DNA from 4 places in the Bacillus sp. 5RYD7K genome. Region 3 is predicted to be linked to each of the others. Evidence: riboswitches for the same ligand, from Rfam matches in the RefSeq annotation. Region 3 holds a riboswitch; each other region holds the start of a gene.
What was found. A riboswitch is a leader RNA that binds a small molecule or an ion and turns the genes downstream of it on or off. The one in region 3 is predicted to bind thiamine pyrophosphate.

Region 1 (7,890 bases), 390 kb from region 3:
CTTTACCTAATTACGCTGTTTTGGTACAAATTAAAAAAAGAATTTGAAGAATTAATGCCTTATCACTTTTTTTTCGCCGCCAGCCTTGTTAGAATATGCGTTATGTTTTTAAAAAAAGTAAGGTATTGCCCGCTTTAAGCGGGCTTTTATAACCCTTGTTTTAAGGAGGTATTTACAAATGGAACACACATCAGTCGCTTCTTTAGTCGTCGTTCTGATCGTCGCTTTTTTGACGCCGCTCCTTTTACATCGGTTTAAGCTCAGCATTCCGGTCGTCGTCGCGGAAATCATCATGGGGCTTATTATCGGAAAAAGCGGCCTGAATCTCGTCGTTCAGGGAGACACGTGGCTGGAGACGCTGTCTGTTCTCGGCTTTATCTTTTTAATGTTTTTAAGCGGATTGGAAATTGACTTTTCGTCATTTGAGAAAGGGAAGAAAAAACAATTCCTTCCGAACGGCAAGGAAGCACCCAATACGTTTTCTGCCGCACTGATCATATTTTTCGGCATCTTTATTTTATCATTGCTGCTGTCCTATGCCTTTGTATTAGCCGGTTTTATTCAAAACGCATTTTTAATGACGCTTATTATTTCGACAATATCACTCGGTGTGGTCGTTCCGACTTTAAAGGAAGAACGGATCATGAATTCAAATATCGGCCAGATTATTCTGCTTGTCGCCGTTATTGCGGACTTGGCTACGATGATTCTGCTCGCTTTCTTTTCTTCTCTTTACGGGGAAGACAGCGGAAATATGTGGCTTCTTTTGATTCTCTTTGCCGCGGGTGTGGTGCTGTATTTCTTCGGCAGGATCTTTAAACACCGCTCATTTGTGCAGTCGATGTCTAAAGGCACCGTCCAGATCGGCACGCGAGCCATTTTTACACTGATTATCGTGCTTGTCGCTTTATCGGAATCTCTCGGGGCGGAAAATATTCTCGGTGCATTTTTAGCAGGCGTTTTGGTATCGCTTCTGTCGCCGAATAAAGAAATGGTGGAGCAGCTGGATTCATTCGGCTACGGGTTTTTAATTCCGATCTTTTTCGTCATGGTCGGGGTAAAGCTGGACATATGGACGCTTTTCCAAGATCCGAAAACATTGACGATGATTCCGCTGCTTCTGCTGGCGCTGTTTATCAGCAAAATGTTCCCGGTGTTTTATTTAAAGAAATGGTATGACAAAAGAACCGTGTTTGCTTCGGGGTTTTTGCTGACTTCTACGCTGTCGCTTGTTATCGCGGCGGCTACGATCGGAGAAAGGCTTCACATTATCAGCGCCAATATGTCCGGCGCGCTGACTTTGGTTGCGGTTATCGCCAGCATCATCTCACCGATCGGCTTTAAAAAATTATTCAAGCGGCAAAGTGCGCCGCAGGAAAAAAAGCGCATTACATTTATCGGCGCCAACCAAATGACGCTTCCGGTGACGCTGGAGCTGCCTGATGAGGAATATGATGTGCGGGTCGTCCATGTGTATCAGGAAAATGCCGGGGAAAAGCTTGCGGAATCCGTTTTTTCTGTTGAAACGATTTCTGATTACGAGCCCGGCACGCTTGAGTCGCACGGTATTTTTAAAACGGATATTCTTGTCGTGGCGACGGGAAATGAAGATGTGAACGCTGAAATCGCCTTAATGGCGAAAGAGAAAGGGACTGAGCGTATCATCGCAAGCGTCGGCTCGGTTGAACATGAAACAAAACTGAAGGAAGAGGGCATCAGTATTTTTTCTATCCTTCTGTCTACAAAGACGCTCTTGCGCGCATTAATTGAGGCGCCGGGCGTGATGAACCTTCTGACGAATGAAGAGTCTTCGCTTTATCAGATCAATCTGGAAAACACAGCGTATGACGGCATTATTCTGCGCGAATTTCCGCTGATGGGCGATGTGATTTTCGTCCGGATTTTCAGAGGTGTGGACAGCATCGTTCCGCACGGGGACACGAGGCTGAAAACAGGAGACCGTCTCATCGTTACGGGCTCGCGCAACTACGTGTCGGAGCTGAGAAAAATCCTTGAAGCTTGACCAAATTGCATTTCGTGATAAGATAGAAGGCATAACAAGTAAATGATAATCGTATGACCACTAGGGGTGTCCTTCATAAGGGCTGAGATAAAAGTGAGACTTTTAGACCCTCATAACTTGAACAGGTTCAGACCTGCGTAGGGAAGTGGAGCGGTATTTTTTGGGTTCCTTTTATCCAGATAAATTCCAAACCACTTTTCCGATGCGGGAAAGTGGTTTTTTTATTTTATCAGGGGGGAAAACTTTATGACATTTTCTGAAGAATGCAGACTGGCGGCAGCCGAATGGTGGGACGGAAGCTTTGTTCATCCGTTTGTAACAGGGATCGGTGACGGAAGCCTGCCGTTAGATCGTTTCAGTTATTATGTGCTGCAAGATTCCTACTACTTGACGCATTTTGCAAAAGTTCAGGCGTTTGCAGCCGCATATGCCGAAGACTTGTTTACGACGGGAAGGATGGCGGGCCACGCTCAGGGCACATATGAAGCGGAAATGGCGCTGCACCGCGAATTTACGGAGCTTTTAGGGATTACAGAAGAAGAGCGTGCGGCATTTAAGCCGGCACCGACAGCCTATTCTTATACGTCTCATATGTACAGATCGGTGATGAGCGGCCGTTTTGGAGAAATTTTAGCCGCGCTTCTGCCCTGCTATTGGCTTTATTATGAAGTTGGCGAACGCTTAAAGGAATGCAAACCGGAACATCCGATTTACGAAAAATGGATCAGTACATACGGCGGAGACTGGTTCAGACAGCAGGTCGAAGAACAGATCAGCCGTTTTGACGAGATTGCTGAAAACAGCACAGAGGAAATCCGCGCGAAAATGAAAGAGAATTTTGTGATTTCAAGCTATTATGAATATCAATTTTGGGGAATGGCTTATCAAAAAGAAGGCTGGTCGGAGAAGGGCGGAAAAGAGGTGGAGTCCTTTGGAGCTGCACGCCGTAACTGATAATCGCAAACCCGTTGCCGAGCTGGCCGAGGATATTCTATCGATTCAGCGCGAAGTGAGCTTTATCCATATCCGTGAGCGGGGCAAAACAGCGGGAGAGATCATGCAGCTTTTGTCACTGTTGAAAAAAGGCGGTGCGGATAAGGACAAATTGATCATCAATGATCGGGCAGATATCGCGCTTTTTGCCAATATACAACGTGTTCAGCTTCCGTCCAGCAGCTTTTCCGTAAAGCAGGTGCGGAGCAGATTTCCCCATCTCCATATCGGACGTTCGGTTCATTCACTGCAAGAAGCCGTCCAAGCTGAAAAAGAAGATGCGGATTACGTGGTGTTCGGCCATGTGTTTGAAACGGAATGTAAACAAGGACTTGAGGCAAGAGGCATCGGCCTGCTTTCAGATATCACACGTACGCTTTCCATCCCCGTCATTGCAATCGGCGGAATGACACTGCAGACGATCGGGCTCACAAAGCAGGCGAAACCGGACGGAATTGCCGTTATGTCGGGCATTTTCTCAGCTGAAAACCCTGAGGAGGCGGCAAAACGGTATGCACGCGCGGTGAGGGGGGCTGATGATGAATAAGCACTATGATACGGCGGTTATCGGGGGCGGAATTATCGGATGCGCCATTTCTTATGAGCTGGCGAAGATGCAGCAGAACGTTGTCTTGTTTGAAGACGGAGCAATCGGCCGAAAAACGACAAGCGCTGCGGCGGGAATGCTTGGCGCTCATGCGGAATGTGAAAACCGTGATGCGTTTTTTGATTTTGCTATGCACAGCCAAAGGCTGTATGATGCGGCAGGGCAAGAGCTTGAGGAAGCCAGCGGCATTAACATCAGGCGCCATAACGGCGGAATGCTTAAATTGGCGTATACAGAAGAAGACATGACCCGTTTACGGAAGATGGATGATTTACCTTCCGTCACTTGGCTCTCAGCAGAAGAGGTTCTTGAAAAAGAGTCTTACGCTTCAAAGGACATTCTCGGCGCATATTTTATAAAAGACGATGTCCATGTCGAACCTTACTATGTTTGCAAAGCGTATGCAAAAGGGGCGCGGCGTTATGGCGCTGACATATATGAGCATACACAAGTCACTTCCGTAAAACGGATGAACGGGGAATACTGCATCACAACGTCCGGCGGGGATGTTTATGCTGACAAAGTCGCAGTTGCAAGCGGTGTATGGAGCGGCCGGTTTTTCAGCCAGCTTGGCTTGGGACAGCCTTTTTTCCCTGTGAAAGGAGAATGCCTCTCTGTGTGGAATGACGAAATCCCGCTGACCAAAACCCTTTACCATAATCAAAGTTATGTCGTTCCGAGAAAAAGCGGGCGGCTTGTCATCGGCGCCACGATGAAACGGGGCGACTGGAGCGACACGCCTGACGTCGGCGGGATTGAGGCTATCATTGCGAAAGCGAAAACCATGCTGCCCGCCATTGAACATATGAAAATAGACCGGTTTTGGGCGGGGCTCAGGCCGGGAACAAAAGACGGAAAGCCGTTTATCGGGCGGCATCCTGATAACAGCGGCATCATATTCGCCGCCGGCCATTTTCGAAACGGCATCTTGCTAGCTCCGGCAACGGCTGAAATGGTGCGGGATATGATCCTGGGAAGACAGGTTAAACATGAATGGGAAGAAGCGTTTCGAATTGATCGCAAGGAGGCTGTTCAAATATGATCCTTCAGCTGAACGGAAAACAAATTGATTGGAATCGAAAAGAGGGGACGGTTCAGGATTTGCTTGAATCGTATCAGCTTGATCAAAGAATCGTAGTTGTAGAAAGAAATAAAGAAATCATCGAAAAAAAGAATTATGAAAACACAAGTTTGTGTGATCGCGATGTCATCGAAATTGTCCATTTTGTAGGAGGCGGATGAGGATGTTAACAATAGGCGGAAAACAGTTTCAGTCAAGATTGCTGTTAGGCACGGGAAAATATCCGAGTTTTGAGATTCAGAAAGAGGCGGTGGCTGTCTCGGAATCAGATATTTTAACCTTTGCGGTGCGGCGGATGAATATCTTTGAACAGTCTCAGCCAAACTTTCTCGAACAGCTTGATTTGTCTAAGTACACGCTTCTGCCGAATACGGCCGGTGCCGCAACGGCTGAAGAGGCGGTCAGAATCGCCAGGCTTGCTAAAGCTTCAGGGCTTTGTGACATGATAAAAGTGGAAGTCATCGGATGCAGCCGGTCACTTTTGCCTGATCCGGTTGAAACGCTGAAAGCATCAGAGCAGCTGCTTGAAGAGGGATTTATCGTTCTTCCGTATACGTCAGATGATGTCGTGCTCGCAAGGCGTCTTGAGGAGCTCGGAGTCCATGCTATTATGCCGGGCGCTTCACCGATCGGTTCAGGCCAGGGAATTTTAAATCCGCTGAATCTGTCCTTCATCATTGAACAGGCGAAAGTTCCGGTCATTGTCGATGCCGGCATTGGTTCTTCAAAAGACGCTGCCTGCGCGATGGAGCTGGGAGCGGACGGCGTGTTATTAAATACCGCCGTGTCAGGCGCTGATGATCCGGTCAAAATGGCCCGGGCGATGAAGCTTGCCGTAGAAGCGGGCCGCCTTTCTTATGAAGCCGGGCGGATTCCGGTGAAAGATTACGGAACTGCAAGCAGTCCGCGGGACGGTCTTCCGGTATGACGGACAGATATTCCAGACAGGAGCTGTATCAGCCGATCGGTCCCTCCGGACAGGAGAAGCTCCGGTCGTCTCATGCCGTGATTATCGGCGCGGGTGCGCTTGGCGCGGCAAATGCGGAGATGCTTGTCAGAGCAGGGGTCGGGAAGGTAACGATCGCTGACAGAGATTATGTGGAGTGGAGTAATCTCCAGCGCCAGCAGCTTTATACCGAAGATGACGTCAGACAGGAAATGCCGAAAGCCGCGGCAGCTGAAAAGCGGCTTACATCCATAAACAGCGATGTAGATGTGAAGGGATTTGTCATGGATGTCACTGCGGAAAACGCACCCGGACTGATTTGTGACGCATCTCTTATCATTGACGCGACTGACAACTTTGAAACGAGGCTGATTGTGAACGATGCGGCTGTACAGAAAGGAGTTTCTTTTCTGTACGGCGCCTGTGTCGGCAGCTACGGACTCTCCTTTACCGTCATTCCCGGGGTCACGCCGTGCCTTCACTGTCTGCTTGAGACATTGCCTTTAGGCGGTATGACATGTGATACGGCGGGAATTATCAGTCCGGCTGTATTACAGACGGCTGTTTTTCAGACTGCAGACGCGCTGAAGCTGTTAACGGGCGGACCTGTTGAGCATGTTCTCCGTTCGTTTGATTTGTGGAAAAATGAACGGTCCGAAATAAACGTTGCCCGTCTCAAGAAAGCTGATTGCCCGAGCTGCGGCACAAACGATTTTCCGTTTTTATCTTACGAGAATCAGTCAAAAGCGGCTGTTCTGTGCGGGAGAAACACGGTACAGATCAGAACGGGAATCTCAGAGCCGTTTGACCTGCAAAGGCTTTCGGGACAGCTCAGACGGGCCGGGCTTGACGTTTCGGCCAATCCGTATTTAATTTCTTTCCGCACAGACAGTTTCAAGATGGTTCTGTTTCGTGACGGCAGAGCATTCATTCACGGCACAAGCGACATCAGCAGAGCGAAATCTTTTTATCATAAATGGATCGGATAATGCGAAAGGAGAGAAAAACAGCATGAGCATTTGCAAAGCATTGACGATTGCCGGGTCAGATTCAGGAGGAGGGGCCGGTATACAGGCGGACCTGAAAACTTTTCAGGAGCTCGGCGTCTTCGGGATGTCAGCCATTACAGCGGTAACCGCCCAGAATACATTGGGTGTTCACGGCATCTACCCGCTCACCCGGGAAGCGCTCGGCAGCCAGATCGACGCGGTGGCGGAAGATCTGCGGCCTGATGCGATAAAAACGGGAATGCTGTGGAGCGCGGAGATGATTGCGGAAATTGCGGAAAAAATGGATCAGTACAGACTGGAGCATCTCATCACCGATCCCGTCATGATTGCCAAAGGAGGCGCATCCCTGCTGCGTGAGGAAGCACAGGCCGCGTTAAAAGAGCTGTTAATTCCGCGCAGTTATGCGATTACGCCGAATGTTCCGGAAGCTGAGGCATTGACCGGAATGGAAATCCGTACGTTTGAAGACCGGAAAAAAGCGGCCGAACGCCTTTGCCAGCTTGGCGCAAAGAACGTCATCATAAAGGGCGGACATCAGCCTGAACAGGGAAAAATCGTTGATTTATTATTTGACGGTTCATCTTTTACCGGAATCAGTCACGCCTATATTGACACGAAACATACCCACGGAACGGGCTGTACATTTGCGGCTGCGCTGACGGCGGAAACCGCAAAAGGAAAACATATTCAAGCCGCTTTTGAGACAGCCGCCAACTTTGTGCGTGAAGCCGTGGAACATACGCTCAGCATCGGAGCGGGACACGGGCCGACAAATCATTTTGCCTATAAAAGAAACAGTCTGCAGACGAGATAAAAAGAGACCGCTTCAACACCCGGCGGTCTTTTTCCCATGCTTTCAATCTGGACAAGGTTATGATATGATAAAAATTATGATCAGGTACTAAATTATGTCTTTAAGACGATTACAGGAGGCTTTATACATATGAATTTCTCACTAGAAGGCCGCAACATCGTTGTGATGGGCGTTGCCAATAAACGCAGTATCGCCTGGGGAATCGCCCGCTCGCTTCACGAAGCCGGAGCGCGCCTCATTTTTACTTACGCAGGGGAGCGATTGGAAAAATCAGTTCATGACCTTGCGGCTACATTAGAAAGAAATGATTCTCTCATCCTTCCGTGTGATGTGACAAATGACGCTGAGATCGAAACTTGCTTTGCGAGCATTAAAGAGCAGGTCGGCGTGATTCACGGCATTGCGCACTGCATCGC
Region 2 (7,890 bases), 650 kb from region 3:
CGTCCGGACCGCCATTTATATAAAAAGGCTCGGTAGCTCAGTTGGTAGAGCAACGGACTGAAAATCCGTGTGTCGGCGGTTCGATTCCGTCCCGAGCCACCATTTGCCGGCCTAGCTCAATTGGTAGAGCAACTGACTTGTAATCAGTAGGTTGGGGGTTCAAGTCCTCTGGCCGGCACTCTAAATGATGGAGGGGTAGCGAAGTGGCTAAACGCGGCGGACTGTAAATCCGCTCCCTCAGGGTTCGGCAGTTCGAATCTGCCCCCCTCCACCATTTTATAAATAGGGGCATAGTTTAACGGTAGAACAGAGGTCTCCAAAACCTCCGGTGTGGGTTCGATTCCTACTGCCCCTGCCACTATATTATTTATTCATCTTTAGATTATGGCGGTTGTGGCGAAGTGGTTAACGCACCAGATTGTGGCTCTGGCACTCGTGGGTTCGATTCCCATCAATCGCCCCATATTATCATTGGGCTATAGCCAAGCGGTAAGGCAACGGACTTTGACTCCGTCATGCGTTGGTTCGAATCCAGCTAGCCCAGTTGCATTTTTTTGAAATAACTGCATAAGATGTATTAAGTTCTTTACATGCTGCGGAAGTAGTTCAGTGGTAGAACACCACCTTGCCAAGGTGGGGGTCGCGGGTTCGAATCCCGTCTTCCGCTCCAAATTACGGCGGCATAGCCAAGTGGTAAGGCAGAGGTCTGCAAAACCTTTATCCCCGGTTCGAATCCGGGTGTCGCCTTTCTTTTGCCGGGGTGGTGGAATTGGCAGACACACAGGACTTAAAATCCTGCGGTAGGTGACTACCGTGCCGGTTCAAGTCCGGCCCTCGGCACCAATTTAACTTAGGACGCAACATGTTAAATTGGTCATCAATTTTTATATTACAAAACATATATGAGAGTGATTTGCATATTGCAGATCACTTTTTTTATATAATAAAAGCGTCAAGACTATGAATATAAGTTTCTTGCTTGTATCGGGTATACTGCATTACCATTAAAAAAACTTCACTAAAACCGTTGACACTTTATAAAATACATGTTATATTTATATACGTCGGTTGAACACGACGTATTACATGCCGGTGTGGCGGAATTGGCAGACGCGCACGACTCAAAATCGTGTTCCTTCTGGAGTGCCGGTTCGACCCCGGCCACCGGTATAAAAAGGCTTCTACATATGTAGAAGCCTTTTTTGTTGTATGAAAATATCCTCCAAGGCTTGTGAAAAATGATAAGCCTGCGGGCGGTTATATCTTACTCGGGGTAACGCTGGCGGTTCAGATCCCATACCAGTTTATTATTAGCGGTCGGGGCCGTGTTTGCCAGCGGAACATGTTGTGAAATATGCTCGTTCGAAGCTTGTTCCAGCACTTATTGCTGCGGGGATCTCTGTTATTTTATACGGTGTCTTTTCATTTTTCAGATAGCAATGCGAAAAATATTAAAAAGGCGGTATCCAAAACGGAATACCGCCTTTTTAATGAGCTGTTATACTTGAGAAAAAAGAGGTGATGACGTTGAAGCAGATTATTGCAATGGGCGGCGGGGGGTTTTCCATGGAAGCTTTTGTCCTCACTATGACGGAGAAGCGGAGCGCCGGCCGGTGTATCACCGTCTGATTTCAGAAAACAAACTTCAGGAGGGCTATGCCGCTGATGACGGCGCTGCGCTTCATTATAAAAACGGTCAGCTGTTCCGGTCTGTCTCTTCCCGGGAAACAGCAAAAGGTTACAGGGTTTTTGATACTGAAGAAGGCGTAAGGGAAACAGAGCTTCCAGTCACTCTGTTATCTGAATCTTGATAATATACTTTTTTTTCTATGCAAATTATGTTACGATGAAACCGAAATTAATAGTTACTGGGGGTGCCCGTCTGATCGGGCTGAGAGAGAAGCGGCGGCTTCTTAACCCTTTGGACCTGATCTGGTTCGTACCAGCGTGGGGAAGTAAAGGTTTTATTATTGTTGAGGAAAACAATAATAGTTTCTTTCTGACTGCAAAACCGGGTTCTCCAATGAATCCGGTTTTTTTGTGCTGGTGCTGAGCTTGGTTCTGTTATTCAAATGGATAAGGGAGAGATTTGTATGCAAAATCAATCAGTACAGCAAGCGAACATTTCTATTATGTCGAGTTTTTCAGGCAGTAAAAAGGTTTATGTAAAGGGTTCTTCGCCTGACATACGAGTGCCGATGCGGGAAATCAGCCTTAGTCCGACAACGGGGGCGTTCGGGGAAGAGGAGAACCCGCCGGTCCGTGTTTATGATACGAGCGGACCGTATACAGACCCGGATGTACAAATTCAAATTCATGAAGGTCTGAAGCCGCTCCGCACAAAGTGGATTACAAAGCGCGGCGATGTGGAGGAATATAACGGACGGACCGTGAAACCTGAGGACAACGGCTATAAAAAAGAGGGCCGTGCCGCCGAATATCCCGGTTTACAGCGGAAACCGCTGCGGGCCAAGGCAGGGAAAAATGTGACACAATTGCATTATGCGAGAAAAGGCATCATTACGCCGGAAATGGAGTTTATCGCAATTCGCGAGCATGTGTCTCCCGAATTTGTCAGAGACGAGGTAGCCAGCGGCCGGGCGATCATTCCGTCAAATATTAATCATCCTGAAAGTGAACCGATGATTATCGGCAGGAATTTTCATGTGAAAATCAATGCCAATATCGGCAACTCAGCTGTTACATCTTCTATTGAAGAAGAAGTTGAAAAAATGACGTGGGCGATTCGCTGGGGCGCCGATACGATGATGGACTTATCCACCGGGAAAGATATTCATACGACACGTGAATGGATCATCCGCAATTGCCCCGTACCTGTGGGGACGGTGCCGATTTACCAGGCGCTTGAAAAAGTAAACGGCATCGCTGAGGATTTAACGTGGGACATTTATCGAGACACATTGATTGAGCAGGCGGAGCAAGGCGTGGATTATTTCACCATCCATGCCGGCGTATTGCTTCGTTACGTCCCGTTAACGGCTAAACGCACGACGGGAATCGTATCCCGCGGCGGGGCGATTATGGCGCAATGGTGCCTGGCTCACCATCAGGAAAGCTTTCTGTACACGCACTTTGAAGAAATCTGTGAAATTATGAAGACGTATGATATTGCATTTTCTCTTGGAGATGGGCTGCGTCCCGGCTCGATTGCGGATGCTAATGATGAAGCGCAGTTTGCGGAATTGGAGACTCTCGGAGAATTGACGGAAATCGCGTGGAAGCACGATGTGCAAGTGATGATCGAAGGACCGGGTCATGTGCCGATGCATAAAATTAAAGAGAACATGGACAAACAGCTGGAAATTTGTAAAGAGGCGCCTTTTTATACACTCGGCCCATTAACGACTGATATCGCTCCGGGCTATGACCATATTACTTCGGCGATCGGCGCGGCGATGATCGGCTGGTACGGGACGGCGATGCTTTGTTATGTCACGCCGAAGGAGCATTTGGGCCTGCCGAATCGTAATGATGTAAGAGAGGGAGTCATTACGTATAAAATCGCGGCCCATGCGGCAGACCTTGCCAAAGGGCATCCGGGTGCTCAGATCCGGGATGACGCTCTATCTAAGGCGCGGTTTGAATTCCGGTGGCGCGATCAATTTCATTTGTCGCTTGATCCTGAAAGAGCAATGGAATATCACGATGAAACGCTGCCGGCTGAAGGCGCAAAAACGGCTCACTTCTGTTCGATGTGCGGCCCGAAGTTCTGCAGCATGAGAATTTCTCAGGATATTCGCGATTATGCGAAAGAAAACGGTCTGACTGAAGACGACGCCCTCAATGAAGGATTAAAAGAAAAAGCAAAAGAGTTTGTCGAGAAGGGAAGCCATTTATATCAATAAAAAAGAAAAGATGAGGATGGAGTGTGACCATCTTCATCTTTTTTTAGAAAAACGGTGACCGGCGAAACGGCGGAATGCTCTGCTCAAAGCGGAATACGTTTTCCGGGTCATACTTCGTTTTGACTTGGCGGAGGCGGTCGACATTTCCTCCGTAATATGTCCGCAGCCAGTTTCTGATGTCTATATCAGGCCAATTTACGTAATCCCCCATCGTTTCTCTTGAAAGAGACGTTCTCAGCTCTTCGATCCAGCGGACGTTTTGTCTTTCCTCTTCAGGAGATGTCCAGTTTGTTATATATTCCTGGGCAATGATTGCGTCGCGATAGTAGAATGCCGTTTGATCCGGAGCGATCCGTCCGGCCGCCCCGCCGAGAGATTGCTGCCAGACACTGGCGTTTTTATTCGGAGCGTGCTCCAAGTAGTATTTTAAAGCAGAAATTGCGCGTGTGGACAATGGTTTTTCAATAAAGGAGCCTGACCGCTTCATCTTTTGCGGCTCATTGCCTCCCGGGCTGTTAAAAAAGGCTGCCGCTCTGATAAACGGAACTGTCTTGACCATGCCGCTTGTCGGGTTTCCCGCTTTCATTAACGGAGCCAGCAGTTCTTTCAGCTCATTTTTTGTTCCGATAAATTGGCCGAGCGCTTCTATGCGGTTGACTTCTTTAGGCCAAAACTGAATGGATGAAGTAAGCCGGTTATCTGTAAATGGAGCCCAGCGCTGCCACATATTAAATACCTCTTCGAAATCATCCCAGCCCCAAGTGACAGAAAAAACAGTCACGTACGAGATCGGCACGGCTTTAAACACCATGGATGTGACAATGCCGAAGTTGCCGCCGCCTCCGCCCTGAGACGCCCAAAATAAATCAGGATGCTTTGAGCGGTTGACTGTTATCAATTCAGCACCCGCTTTTTCGTCTGCTGTGATCATCTCGAGTTGGAGGAGACGATCGCAAGTCAGGCCGGCAGCCCTTGTTAAATATCCGATTCCTCCTCCGAGCGCCAGCCCCGTGATTCCCACATTTGCAATGGTTCCCGCGGGAAGAGTCAAGCCGTACCGCCAGAGTGTCCGGTACACTTCTCCCAAATCGGCACCCGCTTCAATCGAGACCAGCCGCTTATCTTTATTCACTCTTATTTTCTTCATTTCACTGAGATCAATGACAAGCCCGTCATTTAACAGGGAAAAATTCTCGTAGCTGTGTCTTCCGCCTCTGATGCGGAAAGGCACGTTATTCTCACGCGCCCATCTCAGTGCATTGACGGCATCATGTTTGTTTTGGCAAAACACAATGATGTCCGGATATCTTTGCAGGCTTAAATTGATATTGGTTCTTGCTTCATTATAGTCGGGGTCATCTTTTCTGACGATGCGCCCGGTCAATGTTGTCTTTTCCACACTCTCACTCTCTTTCATCGGGATCTGTTATTTCTTCTAACATATGCGGAAAAATAAGAGAGTGTATGAGGAAAACCCCCGGAATGAAACGATATTTTAAATTATAGTTGACAGGTAGGGATTGTATGAATTAACATAGTCAGTACATATTTCCAAACGTTGGCTGATCGGATCACCGAAGGCTCTTATCTTGTAAACAGATAAGGGCCTTTTTTTGCGTGAAAGCCATTGGATGAAAAGCGGAGGGATGAAAAGTGGCGTTAAAAAAGGCATCACATGTGCGCAAAAAAAGTAAAAAGCGAAAAAAGTACAGAAAACACACATTGAATTTCGAATTGCTTGTGGAGAAAAACAAACGGGAGATTATGAGAAATGAGGAACAGATGGAGCAGATTTATATAAAGATAGATGAAAAGCATGCGGGGGTTCGATCAAAATGAAGGGGAACACTTTGAGGATGAAAACAACGGGCATCATACTCGCGCTGTCGGTATCATTCATGTTATCAGGGTGCGCGTTAGGGAGTGCCGGAGAAGAACCGTCTTCTGCGGCGGATAAAAAACAGGAAACGCGTATCGCCCATGTCAAAACAAAGAAATTTAAAGCTTCTCATCCGGAGGCGCTTCCCGTTAAATCGAAAGCCAGAACGGACACTTTTGTTGCGGGGATTTCCGCGCCGGGGGGAGTGTTTCTGCCGTACTTTTATGAAAACGGCTGGGATGGAAATGCGACAGATCCTATTTTTGAACCGTTAGTCAAGCTGGATAAAACGGGTAAGCCCGCACCGGCACTTGCTGAAAGCTGGACTATTTCCAAAGATCAGCTTACCTACACGTTCCGCTTAAGAAAAAATCTCGTTTTCAGTGATGGTTCGCCGCTCACCGCAAAGGATGCCGCATTCACTTTAACACTGCTGCATGATCCCGCTTACGCAGGCTATGAAGATATCACCACGGCCTATATTAAAGGCGGCAAGGCTTATAAAGAAGGAAAAGCAAAGACGATAGAGGGCATTCGCGTCCTTGATGACAGAACCATTAAAATCACGACTGAGAAAGTCAGTGCGAAGTCGCTGCTTCTTTTAGGCGGGCAGGTGCTGTCGGAAGCTTACTACGGAAAGAATTATCGGTTCGGCAAACTGGACTATTTAAAAGAGCTTTATGCCAAACCGCTCGGAGCGGGGCCTTATCAATTTACAGAATACCTCCCGGGACAGGAAATACGCTATCAGGCTAATAAACACTATTATTCCGGAAAACCGAAAACAGAAAAGCTGATTTATAAAATTATTGATCCGTCAACTTCTCTTCAGCTGTTTGAAACGGGTGATCTTGATTACGCTTCATTTTCTCCTGATGATGATACGGTTGAGCATTTAAAAAGCCTCGGTTTTGCGAATATAAGCGTCTCGGTCGTGAATGATTACGGGCTTGTGTACGTGAATCATAAGCGTCCGCCTTTTCAGGATAAGAAAGTGTCTCAAGCGCTTATTTACGGCCTGGACCGTCAGAAAATCGTCGATGTCCGCTTTAAACATTACGGAGAAGTCGCTAATGTGCCGGTGTCTCCGGTTTCGTGGGCTTATGATGACAAAGGAGTCAATCCGTACACGTTTAATCCGGAAAAAGCCAAGAAGCTTCTTGATGAAGCAGGCTGGAAAACGGGGAAAGACGGCGTGCGTGAAAAAAACGGCAAAAAGCTTGAAATCAGCTATTACACGTCTAAAGCGGATGATGATTTCATCCCGATCGCGAAAGAAAATTACGCGGACATCGGAATCTCATTAAAACCGGAAGTGATGGATTTTAATACAGAGGTAGCGAAAATAAATGATAAACAGTACGATCTTGCCGCCGTTTCCACCTCGCAGATTCTTGATCCGAATGACACGGTGGAAAAGCTTGCTTCCGGCCATCCCAATAATGTGACGGGGTATTCCAATCCGAAAGCGGACCGGCTGATCGAGAAAGGAGCCGGCACGCTTGATATCAGCAAAAGAAAAGAGATTTATCACCAGCTGTACCGGGAGCTCGGGGAAAACCCGCCTTACATTCTGATTCATTACCGTCAGAGCGCAAGGGCGGTCAGCGGAAAAATAAAAGGGCTTGAGTCTGACAATTATTCGGGAATCAGTTCGAGTCTCTCAAACGTGTCAATTCAGTAGAACAATGGCGCAAAATACCCGGTATCCAGGGTATTTTGCCCTTTCAGCGGAAGGGAGAGGCTTTTTGTGAAACGGTATGCCGCAGAACGGTTCATTCAAATGCTTGTGATCTTATTCGGTACGTCCTTTATTATTTTTTTCTTATTCGCGATGCTGCCGGGCGATTACATTGATTCCAATGTCAACCTGACCCCGGAGAGGGCGAAGGAGCTAAAAGCGCTTTACGGCCTGGATCAGCCGATTTGGCAGCGTTATGTGACGTGGCTCGGCAATGTGCTCAGCGGAGATTTGGGATTCTCTTTGAAGTATCAGGAAAACGTCCTGTCACTGCTTCAGAAATATGTCTGGAATTCGTTTTTTGTCGCGTTTTTGGCTTTGCTTGTCACATGGTCTGCCGCGATGATAACGGGTGTCATATCCGCTGTCAGGAAATACTCATGGTTTGACGGGATCGTAACATT
Region 3 (7,890 bases):
GCTTCTGAGCGTAGGCACTCTGTTTATCTTTTTGCTGTTCATGCTCTTCCGGACGATCCTGCTCCGTTTCAATGTATTCGTATTCGTACTCCTCCTCATCCATTGAGAAAAAGTTTTTCAGTTTATTTTTCATGCTCATTTGTTTACACCCCCCGTTTCATTTCCGACTAATGAAGAGCCGATTCTGATAAAAGTAGCGCCCTCTTCAACAGCGATTTCATAATCATTTGACATGCCCATTGACAGTTCCCGGCACGGTGCGTTTGTCTGGTTCAGCTTTTGCACCTGGTCCCTCAGATCACGCAATTGCCGGAAACAGGCTCTGATTGTTTCTGTATCGTCTGTCAGGGGAGCCATCGTCATCAGGCCCTCTACAGAAATGTTTCTAAACTCAGAAAGCTCTCTGATAAAGGGGATGACCTCCTCTGTTTTCAAACCGTGCTTAGACGGCTCAAGCGAAGTATTCACCTGCACAAAACAGCGAACCGCATGCTGCGCCCGTTTTTCAATTTCTTTAGCCAATGACAGTCTGTCTAAGGAATGTATATAAGATACACGGTCAACGACGGCCTTCACCTTTCTGGACTGAAGACTGCCGATAAAGTGCCACACGGGGCTGCCTTTGATGACATCCTGCTTACGGATAAGCTCGGCATCCCGGTTTTCTCCCAGACTTGTAATACCGGCATCCACGGCCTCTTGAGCCCTTTCGGCTGATACGTATTTTGTAACCGCGATGACGGTTACATCTTCGGGGCTTCGGCCCGATCTGTTACATGCTTCGTTTATTCTTTCGTTTATATGTCGTAATTGATCAGCAACACGCAAGATAACTTATGCCTCCTTCATTCCGATAAAGGACATCATGCGTCCCGTTTTTCCTTTGTCGCGGCGATGTGAAAAGAATAGTTCACGCTCTTGTTCGGTGCATAAACCGCTGACTGAAATGTTTTCTTCCGGAATGCCGCAATGTATCAGAAGAAGGCGGTTGACCTCTTTTAAATCAAGCTGATACCGGCCTTTTTCCGTTTCGCGTATGGCGGATTCTGCGGAAAACGGCAGCGCCCGGACTTCATTGATGACGCGGTCGTCGACGGTATAGCTGTCCGCGCTGATGGACGGACCGATGACGGCCTGAATATCTGTTAAGCGGGAACCTTCTTCGTTTACCCAGCGTTCCGTCATGATGCGCCCGATTTGTCTGACCGTCCCCTTCCATCCGGCATGGGCAGCGCCGATTATGGATTTCACCGGGTCATAAAAATACAAAGGCACACAGTCTGCAAAACACAGGCCCAAAAAAAGATCCGTATCTTTCGTATAGAGCCCGTCAGTCCCGCGGAATGCGGAGGAATAGTCTCTCGCCCCTTTTCCTTTATCTCCCGCTGTCACGCATCGGACGCGGTTTTCATGTGTCTGATCGGCGAATACCCAGGAATCCAGATCAGTACCGCATAAGGACGCTATGATTTCACGGTTTTTCACAACATCATGAGCTTCGTCCCGGACGTGCAATCCGGTATTTAATGACTCATACGGAGGATTGCTGACACCGCCGTTTTTCGTTGTGAATCCGGCGATGACCTTTGTGTTATGCTGATTCACACAGTTCCAGTCTTCTATCATGAGTGCCGAGGGGGTGGTAAAACTAAACGGGTGATATGTATTCATGAAGATCCAACCTTTCGACAAACATTAAAAAGCGAATTTCCCACTCATTTTAACACAATTTTAAGCATACGTTTAGCGGCTGATTGAAAAATGAAATAAATAAATGTGCCGGAAACATTGAGATTTCCGGCTTTTTACAAGTAAAGGGAGGATTATGCTCCCCCCTTTGGTTCGTTTACACGCACTAAGATGACATCTTCCCCAATTTTAACTATATTTCGCCAAGGAATGATCATTTCCTCTTCTTTTCCGAAAAAACCGAGAACTTTTCCGCTGCCGCCTAAAATAATCGCCTGAATTTTTCCCGTTGTCACGTTAATATCAATATCACCGATGCTTCCGAGTTTTTTTCCGTTCGACACGTTTACTACATCTTTTATTTGAAATTCAGATATGCTGATCATTTGTATCACGCCCTTTGCCCGTTCTTTTTCCTATTATATGAGCGGCCGGGCTGAACCTTGTCACATCGGGCAATCTTTTTTGCGGCTGCACCAGGTGTGGATAAATCTCAGCATGATTTTCGTATAGTCCATCAGCTCATCGACGGACACTTCTTCGTTTACGGAATGGGCGTTTTTTAAATCGCCGGGTCCGTATATGACGCTTGGAATCCCGGCATGATAAAGCCATCCTCCGTCTGTTACGGTTTGGGAAACATCGATGACGGGCTCCTGTTGTTTGACGGCTGAGTGCGATTCCGCCAGAACAGAAACGGCCGGATGGTTCGGGTCGATTTCCAGCGCCGGGAACACCTCTCCTCTGTCTTCAATCATGGAAGACCCGCCCCATTTGAACACCGGCCTGTTTTCCCTGAGCCACAGATCACCGTCAGAGACACGATTGATATAGTCTTCGATTTCTGCCACAGCTTGTTCGTGCGTTTCGTTCGGGTAAAAGTGGACGGTAATCCATAATCGGCATTCATCGGCGACAAACGCTGCGTGCCTTCCCCCTTCAATAACGGCGGGGTTGATCGTATTGGTGCCTGGTGAAAAGCCGGGATAGCTTTTCGTTACCGCCCAGTGGCGTTCCAGCTCTCCCAAGGCAGTGATGATTTTCGCCATTTTTTCGATTGCGCTCGCTCCGAATGTGCCTCCGCCCGCATGAATCATATTGCGCCTCATGCCGTCATGAAATGTTTGTTTGCTTTTCAATTCTATCCAGCCGGTGATGACTCCGCCCTGCCCTTGAATATGCAGGCTGCTCGTATCCGCGACAACCGCAAAATCCGCGTGATAGCCGCGTTTGCAGCATTCCAGCGTCCCCGCCTCGCCGACTTCTTCTCCGATCACAGACTGTACAATGAGGTCGCCCGGAAGCTCAATGCCGGCATCATGGATCAGCTTCAGAGAAAAAAGAACACACGCCAATCCGCCTTTCATATCAGCGGCGCCTCTTCCGATCAGCATGCCGGCTTTAACGAGCGGCTGAAACGGGTCAGAGTCCCAGTCTTCATCCCTGACTTCGGCTACGTCAATGTGTCCGTTTAAAATCAGGCTTTGATGCCCGCTTGAATCTGTCCCTTTTAAAACACCGACTACGTTCGGATCTTCCGGATACACATCCCACATATCGACCGAGCAGCCCATTTCTTTTAAAAATCCGGCCACCCACTTCTGAGCATCTGCTGTATTTCTTGCAGGCGGAGCCGGTGTCGGAAAGGCGATCAACCTTTCAGCAATATGTATTAAATCGCCCCGCCGTTTATCCGCCTGCTGCAGCAGCATGTCAAGCTGGTTCATTGAACATCTCTCCTTTTGCTGTATTAAAAAACCCGTTTCATCCAATGAAACGGGTAAAAACGGACTTTCCTCCGCTTTTTTTCACCGCTTCCCTCCGCCGGCATGATCCGGATCAGGTCCGTTAAGGGTTGAGACTAACATCTCTCTCAGCTGCATGTCAGCAGCACCCCCAGGGTGAATTGATTTTATTTGACGGATGATGCCGCTTTTGCACACGTTAAAAATGGACGGCCGTTGTTCCATAAGACATTGACAGGCATATCGAAAAACGCTGTAAGCCGCTCGTCAGAAAGCATGTCCTTGATTTTCCCGGCAGCGAACACCTCGCCTTGTTTTAAAAGCAGCGCCTGATCAAATACCGGCAGAATTTCTTCAGCATGATGAGTGACATAAAGGATGGACGGCGCATTTTCTTTTTCAGCGATCGACGTTATCGTATCCAGCAGCTGCTCTCTTGCCATAAAATCGAGACCCGTCACGGGCTCATCCAAAATCAGCAGTTCCGGATCAGCCATAAGCGCCCGCGCAATCAGCGCTCTTTGCCTTTCCCCCTGAGATAACGTTTCATACCGTCTGTCCGCGAAACTGATGGCGCCTAAATCCTTCAGAAGACCGATCGCTTTTTCCCTCACTTGTTCACTCGGCGTTTCGTAAAGCCCGATTGAAGCGTACGCGCCGCTGAGGGCGATTTCAAAAGCAGAATCCGCGGCATATAATTTGTGCTGAAGACCCGCTGAAACAAGACCGATTTTTTTTCTGAGCCTGTCACCGAGCTCTGTTTTGCCGAATTGATGGCCGAGCACCTGCATCTCTCCTGAAGTGGGAAAGTAATAAGAACATAACATATTCAGCAAGGCTGTTTTTCCGGCTCCGTTCAGTCCGAACAGCACCCAATTTTCGTTTTTCTCAACGCGCCAGTTGATATCTTTCAAAATCCATTGGCCGTTTCTTTTTAATGACACATTGTCCAGCTGTAAAATCATTGCAGTTCCCCCGTTTATTTGTTTCAATTTTCTTAAAACTTTTACACATTAGAATACATCACTTTTTCGCAAACGTAAACCGGCGCACGAAAAAAGCCTTTAAAACAATGTTTAAAGGCTTTCTCCGTTATTGATGGATATTCTTATTCATTTGTTTAATGGCTGCCTTTTCAAGCCTTGAGACCTGAGCTTGGGATATGCCGATTTCTTCTGCGACTTCCATTTGGGTTTTCCCCTGGAAAAAGCGTTTTCGCAAAATCATTTTTTCCCGTTCGTTCAGTCTTCTCATGCCTTCTTTCAGAGCGAGCTCCTCAATCCATTGTGTATCCTTATTGCGCTCATCGCTGATCTGGTCCATCACGTAAATCGGATCGCCGCCGTCATTATAAATCGGCTCAAACAGTGATACCGGATCTTGGATGGCGTCAAGGGCAAACACAATTTCTTCATGGGGCACTTCAAGAACTTTGGCGATTTCCTCTGCTGTCGGCTCCCTGCTTGTCTCACTGATTAACCGCTCCCTTACTTGAAGCGCTTTATATGCGATATCGCGAAGCGACCTCGAGACGCGGATCGGATTGTTATCCCGCAAATATCTGCGGATTTCTCCGATAATCATCGGTACAGCGTATGTTGAAAACTTAACATTATGGCTTAGGTCAAAATTATCAATGGATTTCATTAGTCCGATGCAGCCGACCTGAAATAAGTCATCAACATACTCTCCTCTGTTGTTAAACCTCTGAATGACGCTTAAGACAAGGCGCAGGTTGCCGTTTACAAGCTTTTCCCTCGCTGAATCATCGCCCTCATCCTGCAATTGCTTAAACAGCTTTCTCATCTCTTCATTCTTGAGTACCGGTAATTTGGAGGTATCCACCCCGCAAATTTCGACTTTATTTCTTGACACGTTTTTCCCTCCCACTAGGAGCTGCTGTACAACGTTAAGTATCTCCTCGGGTGGGAAAAATATGCACCGCCATTTTACAGAAATAAACATCCGGCACCGGCAATCCTTGCAGCAGTAAGGACTGTCAGATGGAAAAAATTTTACACCATTTTGTTAAACTCTTTTCTCAGTCTTTTAATAATCCGCTTTTCGAGCCGGGAGATATAAGATTGTGAAATCCCCATCATGTCGGCTACATCTTTTTGTGTTTTTTCTTCTTCACCGACAAGCCCGAATCGCAGTTCCATGATCTGCTTTTCTCTATCATTTAATTGCTCAAGCGCTTTTTTCAAAAGTTTTTTATCCACATTGGCTTCAATGTCTTTTGTAATAATATCATCATCTGTGCCGAGCACATCCGAAAGCAGCAGTTCGTTTCCGTCCCAATCAATGTTCAGCGGTTCATCAAAGGACACCTCTGAACGGATTTTATTGTTTCGGCGCAAGTACATTAAAATTTCGTTTTCAATACATCGTGACGCGTAGGTTGCGAGTTTGATTTTCTTTTCCGGATTAAACGTGTTTACCGCTTTGATTAAACCGATTGTGCCGATGCTGATTAAGTCCTCGATATTGATGCCGGTGTTTTCGAATTTGCGGGCAATGTAAACGACAAGGCGTAAGTTTCTCTCAATCAGGATGGCCCGCGCCGCCTGATCCCCGCTCGGCAGCTTTAATAAGAGCACCTGCTCCTCTTCTTTAGACAAAGGCGGCGGCAGCGCTTCGCTCCCTCCTATGTAATATACTTCATCACTTTTCAGTCCGAGTTTCATCAGCCATTTATACCATAAATAAGTCAGACGCAGCTTAAGTTTTTTCATCTTCCTCCCCCTTCTAAATACAATGCGTTTTGAGTATGATGAATAACAGACTTTTCGTCAGGATACATGCTTCACAGCCTTCCCGGTCAGCATCTTCGGGTGAACGATTCCGTCAAATTCACCATCCGCTGATAATGGTTTCGCGCTGATGCCGATCAGGCATTTTTCACATGCGATCATCTCGTCTTTCGTTATAATCGTGACGTAATCCGGCTTTAAACAGAGTAAAAATTGATTGTCCTGACCGACGCCCCTGTATGGAATCAGCCTCAGCTTATCCGCATGACGGAACGAATCATCAAGCTGCTCTATCACTTCAAGCGGACTGGCAGATTTGATGATGTCCGTTTCCTTTTCACTGAGAATCGGAGCGAATTTGTCAATGTGAAGGATCATGACCGGCGTTTTTGTCAGCGGATCATAAAGCTGATTCCCGGAATCCACCAGGCCTTTTGCGCGGATTGTCTGCCCGCTGAATTCTGCCTGAACCATGACAAGTTCATCGTACTGAATGGACTTCGTCTCGATGTCTTCGATTCTCTTTTTCGAAAAAAACCATACGGCCGGAAATCCGATGACAACAAATATCCAGCTGATCGGGTCGCCGAAGCCGGTCTGGCTCGTGACCATAGCGCCGTGTTCTACAATTGATTCTGTCTGCAGCAGGGAATGTACGCCGATCATTCCCCCGCCGACGAGAAAGGTCGCGAAATAAAAGGCGAACAAATTTTGAAAAAAGTACCGAAATCGTTTAAAGCCAAAAGCCGTAAGCACGATGACAACTGAAAATGCCATTTTTCCCGCCGGATGCTCCACAAAGGGAGAAACAGGCGTAAACATCAGAAGCACAATGGCTGATCCGATGCAACCGCCGGCGGCCACTCTTCTTTTTTTCACCTGGCGTTTTAAAATAAAGGCGGTTAATAAAAGCAAAAGAGAATCAAAACAAAAGTTCAACAGCCAAATGACATCCAGATAGATTTTCACATCTGACCCCTTTCCTCTTTTGTCTTACATATCTGTTTCTCTCTCTTGTTTCATAAGTATAAAGCAAGCTCTGTGGGAAAGTCTGTCAATTAATGTTGAGGGGAAAGTACAATTTTTAAGGGATAACCGTTTTATTTGTCGAGGGTCGAAGAGATTGATTTCCTATTGACCATCTCAGCCAAAAAAGCGCTGCCGTGTCCCGGCAGCGCTCTGTTTTACTCATTGATATAAAGTTTTCCTTTTGCTGTCTGTCTCGTTTCATTTCCATAATCATCTCTTGCAATAACATCAATTTTTGCTCCGCTTGCTTTGATGGAAGAAGTCGCCGTCCAGTAACCCTCATATCGTCCCGGAGAAATTTCTCTCAGCGGAAGCTCCGTCGCGTTTTGAGTCCCTGCCCGGGCGTTTGTCAGAGGCATACGGATCACGAATGAGGCGTCTAATTTCTTCCCGCTTGAAAAAGCGATTTTCACTGATTCTCCGGCTTTTAATTCTTTATCCGCTCCGGGAACCAATCCGGAGATGACGGGAGCGTTATAATTGACATCAATCACCGTCTTTTTTGTTGTTTTGTTACCCGCTTCGTCTGAGGCCGTGACTTTGATTTCGTTGCTGCCGTTTTCCAAAAGGATTCTTGCTTGATAAGAGCCGTCACTCACCTCGGCCTTTTTGCCGTTCACCTTCACCCATTTTAGATGGTTATCGTAAGCTTTTCCTTTTACAGTCACCGCTTC
Region 4 (6,499 bases), 250 kb from region 3:
TTCATCCGTATACCGGAAGTAAGGGGAACGATCCCTCTGAGAGTAGCGGATCACTGATTGATATTTCATGGCGGTTTCCATGGCGCGCTGATTGGAGATCGCCGATCCGATCGTCCCGGGGCGGTACGGAATCACCCAATCATATCCGTACAGCGGTACACCGAGAATCACCTTTCTTCTCGGCACTCTGCTGATGGCAAAATTGATGGTTTCTCTGACCTCCGTCAAAGGCGCTACGGGTCCCGGCTCACTGCCGGCGTGGTGCCAGTCGTACGCCATGATGAACATATAATCGACGACGGCTCCGATTCCGCCGTAATCATATCCCCTCAGCCACGGCACCGCTTCATTTGTTTTCGCCGGAACCGATATCGTTAGCGCGAGCTGGTGCTCTGAGAGCCGGGTTTTTAACTGCCGGAGAAATCCTGTAAACAGGTCCCGGTCGGCTTCCCTGATCCGTTCAAAATCAATATTTACACCGCCGTATCCCTTTCTTACGGTCAGGTAGACGATATTAGTGACGAGGTTCGTTCTCGCCGTCGGGTTCTGCAGGACTTGATGGGCTAATTCCGGGCTGAACCCTCCTTCTGTCAGATTCGTGATAACCGCAAGCGGCCGCACTCTGTTTTGCCATGTGGTTTCTATCGCGGTTCTGTCGTTTAAATCATTCATGATATCTCCGTTTGGGCCAAAATGATATTCAAACAAAGAAATCGCCGATGAATAGGGTGCAAAATCATTAATGAGCTCTCTGTCCGCTTCAGGTGTCCGAATGACGTAAAATTGCAGGGTTCCCGCCAAATAGTTGGAGATATCCGGAATTCTCACTTTTAAACCCGGCCGCAGCCGGTTCGGCGGAATATCCGGGTTTGCCTGCATCAGCTGCATCTGCGGCACATAAGTCTTACTTGCGATAACGGCATACGTATCATTCGGCTGAACCGTATATTCATTAAGAGGGATTAAAAGCGCCTGCCCCGGAACGATATTCGTTTCCTCAAGCCCGTTGACGCTTCTGATGCTGTCAACAGGGTATCCGTACTTTCTGCTGATGGAAAATAACGAGTCGCCAGACTGCACTGTATGAACAAACATAGATGTCCTCCGTTTCCTTTTGATCAAAAGGGCTCTTCTTATCTTTATGAATGATCTTCCGGTCCGATTCCAAACTCTGTTTAGAGAAAGGCTGTTTACAAATCAGATATGATCAACTATGATGATGTCATCATAAAAAACTGTATAGGAAAAGCACTAGGGGTGCTGTTATCGGCTGAGATAAAACATGCGGCAGGCGTGTTTTGATCCCTTATAACCCGATCTGGATAATACCAGCGTGGGGAAGTGCAGATTGACCGGAGCGCAGGGTTTTTTCCATGCGTTTTCGTTCTGCTGCTGCATATTCCCTCGGATATGCAGTTTTTTATTTTTCATTAAAAAACGGGGGAGGACACTGCAATATGAAACTTACGATCAATCGTCTTTCGTAAAATCAACTCTTTCATACATACGACTATCCGATAAGAAAGCAGGAGATCACAATGAAAAATTGGAAAATGAGAGAAATTGTCGTCATGTCCGTCATCAGTGTTGTATTCGCTGTCGTTTATTTATTATCAACTCATGCAAGCAATATAGCGGCAGGGTTTTTCGGCCGGATGAGCTACGAACCGATTTACGGTATTTGGTTTATCGTCTCGGTGATTGCCGCCTACATTATTCAAAAACCGGGAGCGGCGCTTGTTTCTGAAATCATCGCCGCGTTTGTAGAGTGTTTACTCGGAAATCCGTCAGGGCCGATGGTGATTCTGATCGGCATCGCGCAGGGAATCGGTGCAGAAGCGGTCTTTTTTGCGACACGCTGGCGGGTGTATACCCTGCCCGTGCTCCTTTTATCCGGTATGGGGTCTTCTGTTGCGAGCTTCATTTATGACTTGTTCATTTCCGGATACTCTGTTTTGAATCCGGGTTTATTAGTTGTCATGCTTCTCATCCGCCTGGTCTCAGGTGCGCTTCTTGCCGGCCTTCTCGGCAAAGCAATCAGTGATGCGCTGGCTTACACAGGGGTGCTGAACGGCATGGCGCTCGGAAAAGAATTCAAGAAGAAAAAGAAACAGGTGAACCAAGATGCAGGCATCTGAACCCCTTCTATCGGTCCGCCGTCTTACCTTTTCTTATGAGCAGGATGAGAAGCCTGTTTTTCAAGACGTGTCATTTCAGCTCCGCAAAGGAGAACGGGTTTTATTGCTCGGGCCGAGCGGATGCGGTAAAAGCTCGCTCGCACTTTGTTTAAACGGTCTGTATCCGGAAGCCTGCGATGCAGTTCAAACGGGAACCGTTTCCTTATACGGAACACATCTTTCGGACCTGTCAGAACCCGCCGCCCGATCCATCGGCGTCGTGTTTCAAGATCCGGATCAGCAGTTTTGCATGCTGACGGTTGAAGATGAAATAGCCTTCGGTCTGGAAAATTTGCAATATACAAAAGAAGAGATGGACTCAATTATTGAGGACGTTTTGGAAAAATTAGAAATCACTCATCTGAAAACACGGACGATCGCCTCGCTGTCAGGCGGTTCAAAACAAAAGGTCGCGCTCGCTTGTATCATTGCGATGGAACCGGAACTCATTATTTTAGACGAACCGACGGCACAGCTTGATCCATATTCCGTGCGGGAATTGGTGCGGCTGATCAAAGAACTGCAGGCCGAAAAAGGCTTCGGACTTCTCGTTATCGAGCATCAGCTTGATCATTGGGCGCCATGGATAGACAGGACGATTGTCCTTGACGGAACGGGTCAGAAGGTGATGGACGGAGAGACCGACGCGATCTTTGAAACAAAACTTGAAGAGCTGACGCAGCTCGGCATTCCGATTCCGCGGGTGATCTCATTGCAGAAGCACGTCAGCATCCCTTTTACATTGTGCAAGGAAAGACTGTTTCAAGAACCTGTACCGCCCTTTCCCGGCCCCCGGCCCGCCGCGCTTTCGGCAGAGGACGCGCTGAGTGTTCACGGGCTGTCATTCACAAGAGGAACGGACACCATTTTTCAAGACGTGAGCTTTTCCGTAAAAAAAGGGTCAATCACCGCGATTGCCGGCCCTAACGGAACCGGAAAATCCACGCTCCTGTCCGCCGCGGCCAAGCTCATCCGCCCTGTGAGCGGAGACATCAAAATAGACGGCAGACCGGTAGATTCCTATTCGGAAAAAGAGCTTCGGCGCCTGATGGGGTATGTTTTCCAAAATCCTGAACACCAGTTTGTCACAGATTCCGTCATTCAAGAGCTCTTGTTCGGCTTTGAAAACGGTCAAGCCGCAAAGGAGAAAGCTCTTCAGCTCTTAACCCGGTTCGGCCTGAGACGCTATGCCTCACAGCATCCGTTCTCTTTAAGCCAAGGACAAAAGCGCAGGCTCAGCGTCGCGACGATGCTTATGCATCAGGTGAAAGTTTTGCTGCTTGATGAACCGACTTTCGGGCAGGACGCAAAAACGGCGCGTGAGTGCATGCTGATGCTTCAGGAGATCCAAAAGGAAGGAACGGCTGTTTTAATGGTGACACATAATATGGAGCTCGTCTCAGATTATGCCGATTCGATCCTTGTGCTCTGCGGCACGAAGCTGGTGTACCGCGGAACGCCGGACTCATTGTTTTCCGATCATATCGGAATCGCGGAGCGGGCGCATTTAGCTTTGCCGCTGCGGTATGAATGGATGAAACACGACAGGAGGCGGAGAAATGAACCTGCGGCTGGAGGCTGTTAACCCGTCAATTAAGGCGGCGGCTGTTTTGTTATGCGTCATTATGCTGTCGTTTATTTATAACCCGTACACGCCTGCTTTGTTTTATATTATCATTGCCGGAGGCGTCCTCTTGGCGGGACGTGTGCCGCTGAAAAAATGGCTGCTGTTTACGGTTCCATTTGTCATTCTTGCCTTCGGATCTTTATGGACAGCCGCCGTATTCGGACACGTCCCGACAACCGAAAGCAATCTGTTGTTTAAGCTCGGACCGATTGCCGTCAACAGTGATAATGCGACGCTCGGGATTTCTATCGCGTTTCGTATTTTATGTTTTTCCGCTTTGTCGATGATGTTTCTTTTCACAACCGATCCGATTCTGTTTATGCTCAGTCTGATTCAGCAATGTAAGCTCCCGCCGAAGCTTGCTTACGGCGTGATCGCCGGGTTCCGGTTTCTTCCTCTTCTGAAAGATGAAATCCTGATTATCAGACAGGCGCACAGAATCAGAGGCGCGGCATCTGATTCCGGGCTGAAAGGAAAGCTCTTTGCCTTCAGGCGCTTTACCATCCCGCTTTTGGCAGGCGCCATCAGAAAGGCGGAACGCACAGCGATCGCAATGGAATCTAAAGGCTTTACAGGGAGCCGAAACCGCACGTTTTACAGAACGGTTACTGTGCGCCGCGCCGACTGGTTCTTTTTCATGCTCGTGCTCCTTTTATTCGGCGCAAGCTGTCTCATTTCACTGTTGTTTGTATAAAAACAGGCCGCCGGAGTGATTCGGCAGCCTGTTTTTATATGTATGTTACTGATGATAATTGAGAGCCTGGGCGAGGTTGGATTTAATCGTAATATCCGAGAAATTAATGCCGAGCTGTACGGCGGTTTGGGCAATTTCCGGCCTGATCCCGGATAAAGTGGACGAAACGCCGATCAGGTTCAGCGCCTCAATTAATTTAAAAATCTGGTGCGCCACCATTGTATCGACAACCACTACGCCCGACAAGTCGATTAACAGATGCTCAATCAGCCGGTTTGCACATGTACTCAGCGTATTTTCAAGAATGTATTTGGCGCGTTCCGTGTCAATATTGCCGACAAGCGGCAGAAGCCCCGTCCGATTGCTCAGCGTAATAACCGGCGAGCTTAATTCTAAAATCATTTCTCTTTGCGCATTCAGCTGCATTTTCGAATTATATTCGGCGTGATCGACAAATGTGTAAATCGTAAAATCAAATACTTGAACGATTAAATTCTCCCATCTCTTCCTTTCTCCCTCGGCAAACGAAGATTCATGTTTATCGGCAAACGCATCATAATAACTGATGTACAGTCTCCGGTTTCTCATGAATTCACGAACCACATACTGGACCGGGGTATCCAGATGCTTCTGGTCTTTCGCAAGCTCAATCACCCATCGCTCGAACTCTTCTAAAAATTCTTTTTCCGGCATGATATACATTTTATTAATATACCGGTAAAATTCTTTATCTTGCTCCATCAGCTCTTCTATGATGACGGGATTTGTCAAAGAGTAAATCGAATTCGGATCCGAATCTTCCATCGTTTCAATCCATTCTTTCGCAATTTGATCCACCCGTTCGGAAAAATAGTCGTACAATGCTTCATTTATCTTCATACCTCTTCTCCTTTCCCATTTCCAATTATAGCGTCAGCTGATGCCGAATCAAAATAAAAGCCGTTGAACCATCCAATTATTTGAAATTATTTAGTGCAATAGATTGCGCCTTTTTTATCAAAATGCTTCAAATGACTCTTCCCGAACGGCATAATCTGCCATAAAATAGTAGCAACACCCTTGAATCCACTCGCAAGCATAAAAAAGGAGGGCTTTTTTATGAATGGTGAAATGCGGTTGATTCCTTATGTCACGGATGAGCAGATCATGGATGTGAACGAGCTTCCTGAGGGTATTAAAGTGATTAAGGCGCCAGAATTGTGGGCAAAAGGGTTTAAAGGAAAGGATATTAAAATCGCGGTGCTTGATACAGGCTGCGACATTAATCATCCTGATTTGAAAGACCGGGTTATCGGCGGAAAAAACTTCACCGATGATGACGAAGGCAAAGAAGACGCGATTTCCGATTACAACGGCCACGGGACACATGTTTCCGGAACGATTGCCGCCAATGATTCAAACGGCGGAATTTCAGGTGTTGCGCCGGAAGCGAGCCTTTTAATCGTTAAAGTTCTCGGCGGTCAAAACGGCAGCGGCAAATACGAATGGATTATTAACGGCATCAACTACGCCGTTGAACAAAAGGCGGACATTATTTCCATGTCACTCGGCGGGCCGAACGATGTGCCTGAACTGAAAGAAGCCGTCACAAATGCGGTAAAAAGCGGTGTACTGGTCGTTTGCGCAGCAGGAAATGAAGGTGACGGAGACGAGCGGACAGAAGAACTGTCGTATCCGGCCGCTTACAACGAAGTGATCGCCGTCGGATCAGTCTCAATCGCCCGTAAATCGTCAGAATTTTCAAACGCAAATAAAGAAATTGACCTCGTGGCGCCCGGAGAAAACATTCTCTCCACCCTTCCCAACCATAAATACGGGAAGCTGACGGGCACTTCAATGGCCGCCCCGCACGTGAGCGGAGCGCTGGCCTTAATAAAAGGGCTTGAACAGGACTCGTTTCAGCGGACGCTTTCTGAAGCCGAAATTTATGCCCAGCTTGTGCGGCGGACTCTTCCTTTGGGCATCGCCAAAACATTGGCCGGGAACGGATTTCTGTATTTA

Region 1: linked by a shared signal. The riboswitch ahead of tenA (thiaminase II) and the one ahead of ACQE26_RS16095 (acetylornithine deacetylase) in region 3 are both predicted to bind thiamine pyrophosphate.
Region 2: linked by a shared signal. The riboswitch ahead of thiC (phosphomethylpyrimidine synthase ThiC) and the one ahead of ACQE26_RS16095 (acetylornithine deacetylase) in region 3 are both predicted to bind thiamine pyrophosphate.
Region 4: linked by a shared signal. The riboswitch ahead of ACQE26_RS17125 (ECF transporter S component) and the one ahead of ACQE26_RS16095 (acetylornithine deacetylase) in region 3 are both predicted to bind thiamine pyrophosphate.

What each region holds. Positions count from the first base shown of each region.
Region 1 is NZ_CP191200.1:3,668,205-3,676,094, reverse strand. It holds gene ACQE26_RS17975 (monovalent cation:proton antiporter family protein) at 179-2,023, shown strand; TPP riboswitch at 2,076-2,184, shown strand; gene tenA (thiaminase II) at 2,270-2,977, shown strand; gene tenI (thiazole tautomerase TenI) at 2,955-3,563, shown strand; gene thiO (glycine oxidase ThiO) at 3,556-4,665, shown strand; gene thiS (sulfur carrier protein ThiS) at 4,662-4,865, shown strand; gene thiG (thiazole synthase) at 4,862-5,632, shown strand; gene ACQE26_RS17945 (thiazole biosynthesis adenylyltransferase ThiF) at 5,629-6,639, shown strand; gene thiD (bifunctional hydroxymethylpyrimidine kinase/phosphomethylpyrimidine kinase) at 6,662-7,474, shown strand; gene fabI (enoyl-ACP reductase FabI) at 7,604-7,890, shown strand, end outside.
Region 2 is NZ_CP191200.1:3,926,937-3,934,826, reverse strand. It holds tRNA gene ACQE26_RS19375 (tRNA-Asp) at 1-14, shown strand, start outside; tRNA gene ACQE26_RS19370 (tRNA-Phe) at 27-102, shown strand; tRNA gene ACQE26_RS19365 (tRNA-Thr) at 106-178, shown strand; tRNA gene ACQE26_RS19360 (tRNA-Tyr) at 190-274, shown strand; tRNA gene ACQE26_RS19355 (tRNA-Trp) at 285-358, shown strand; tRNA gene ACQE26_RS19350 (tRNA-His) at 388-463, shown strand; tRNA gene ACQE26_RS19345 (tRNA-Gln) at 473-544, shown strand; tRNA gene ACQE26_RS19340 (tRNA-Gly) at 596-670, shown strand; tRNA gene ACQE26_RS19335 (tRNA-Cys) at 677-747, shown strand; tRNA gene ACQE26_RS19330 (tRNA-Leu) at 755-843, shown strand; tRNA gene ACQE26_RS19325 (tRNA-Leu) at 1,089-1,170, shown strand; partial or broken gene ACQE26_RS19320 (Na+/H+ antiporter NhaC family protein) at 1,268-1,437, shown strand; partial or broken gene ACQE26_RS19315 (Type 1 glutamine amidotransferase-like domain-containing protein) at 1,557-1,811, shown strand; TPP riboswitch at 1,861-1,971, shown strand; gene thiC (phosphomethylpyrimidine synthase ThiC) at 2,094-3,866, shown strand; gene ACQE26_RS19305 (FAD-binding oxidoreductase) at 3,910-5,265, opposite strand; gene ACQE26_RS19300 (FbpB family small basic protein) at 5,520-5,705, shown strand; gene ACQE26_RS19295 (ABC transporter substrate-binding protein) at 5,702-7,429, shown strand; gene ACQE26_RS19290 (ABC transporter permease) at 7,496-7,890, shown strand, end outside.
Region 3 is NZ_CP191200.1:3,280,703-3,288,592, forward strand. It holds gene sepF (cell division protein SepF) at 1-139, opposite strand, end outside; gene ACQE26_RS16080 (YggS family pyridoxal phosphate-dependent enzyme) at 136-828, opposite strand; gene pgeF (peptidoglycan editing factor PgeF) at 835-1,671, opposite strand; gene ACQE26_RS16090 (YlmC/YmxH family sporulation protein) at 1,824-2,075, opposite strand; gene ACQE26_RS16095 (acetylornithine deacetylase) at 2,136-3,416, opposite strand; TPP riboswitch at 3,489-3,597, opposite strand; gene ACQE26_RS16100 (ABC transporter ATP-binding protein) at 3,602-4,399, opposite strand; gene sigG (RNA polymerase sporulation sigma factor SigG) at 4,527-5,309, opposite strand; gene sigE (RNA polymerase sporulation sigma factor SigE) at 5,450-6,169, opposite strand; gene spoIIGA (sigma-E processing peptidase SpoIIGA) at 6,227-7,156, opposite strand; gene ACQE26_RS16120 (S8 family serine peptidase) at 7,372-7,890, opposite strand, start outside.
Region 4 is NZ_CP191200.1:3,530,558-3,537,056, forward strand. It holds gene ACQE26_RS17120 (glycosyl hydrolase family 18 protein) at 1-1,095, opposite strand, end outside; TPP riboswitch at 1,244-1,357, shown strand; gene ACQE26_RS17125 (ECF transporter S component) at 1,539-2,138, shown strand; gene ACQE26_RS17130 (ABC transporter ATP-binding protein) at 2,125-3,762, shown strand; gene thiX (HMP/thiamine ABC transporter permease ThiX) at 3,737-4,498, shown strand; gene ACQE26_RS17140 (STAS domain-containing protein) at 4,544-5,377, opposite strand; gene isp (serine protease Isp) at 5,597-6,499, shown strand, end outside.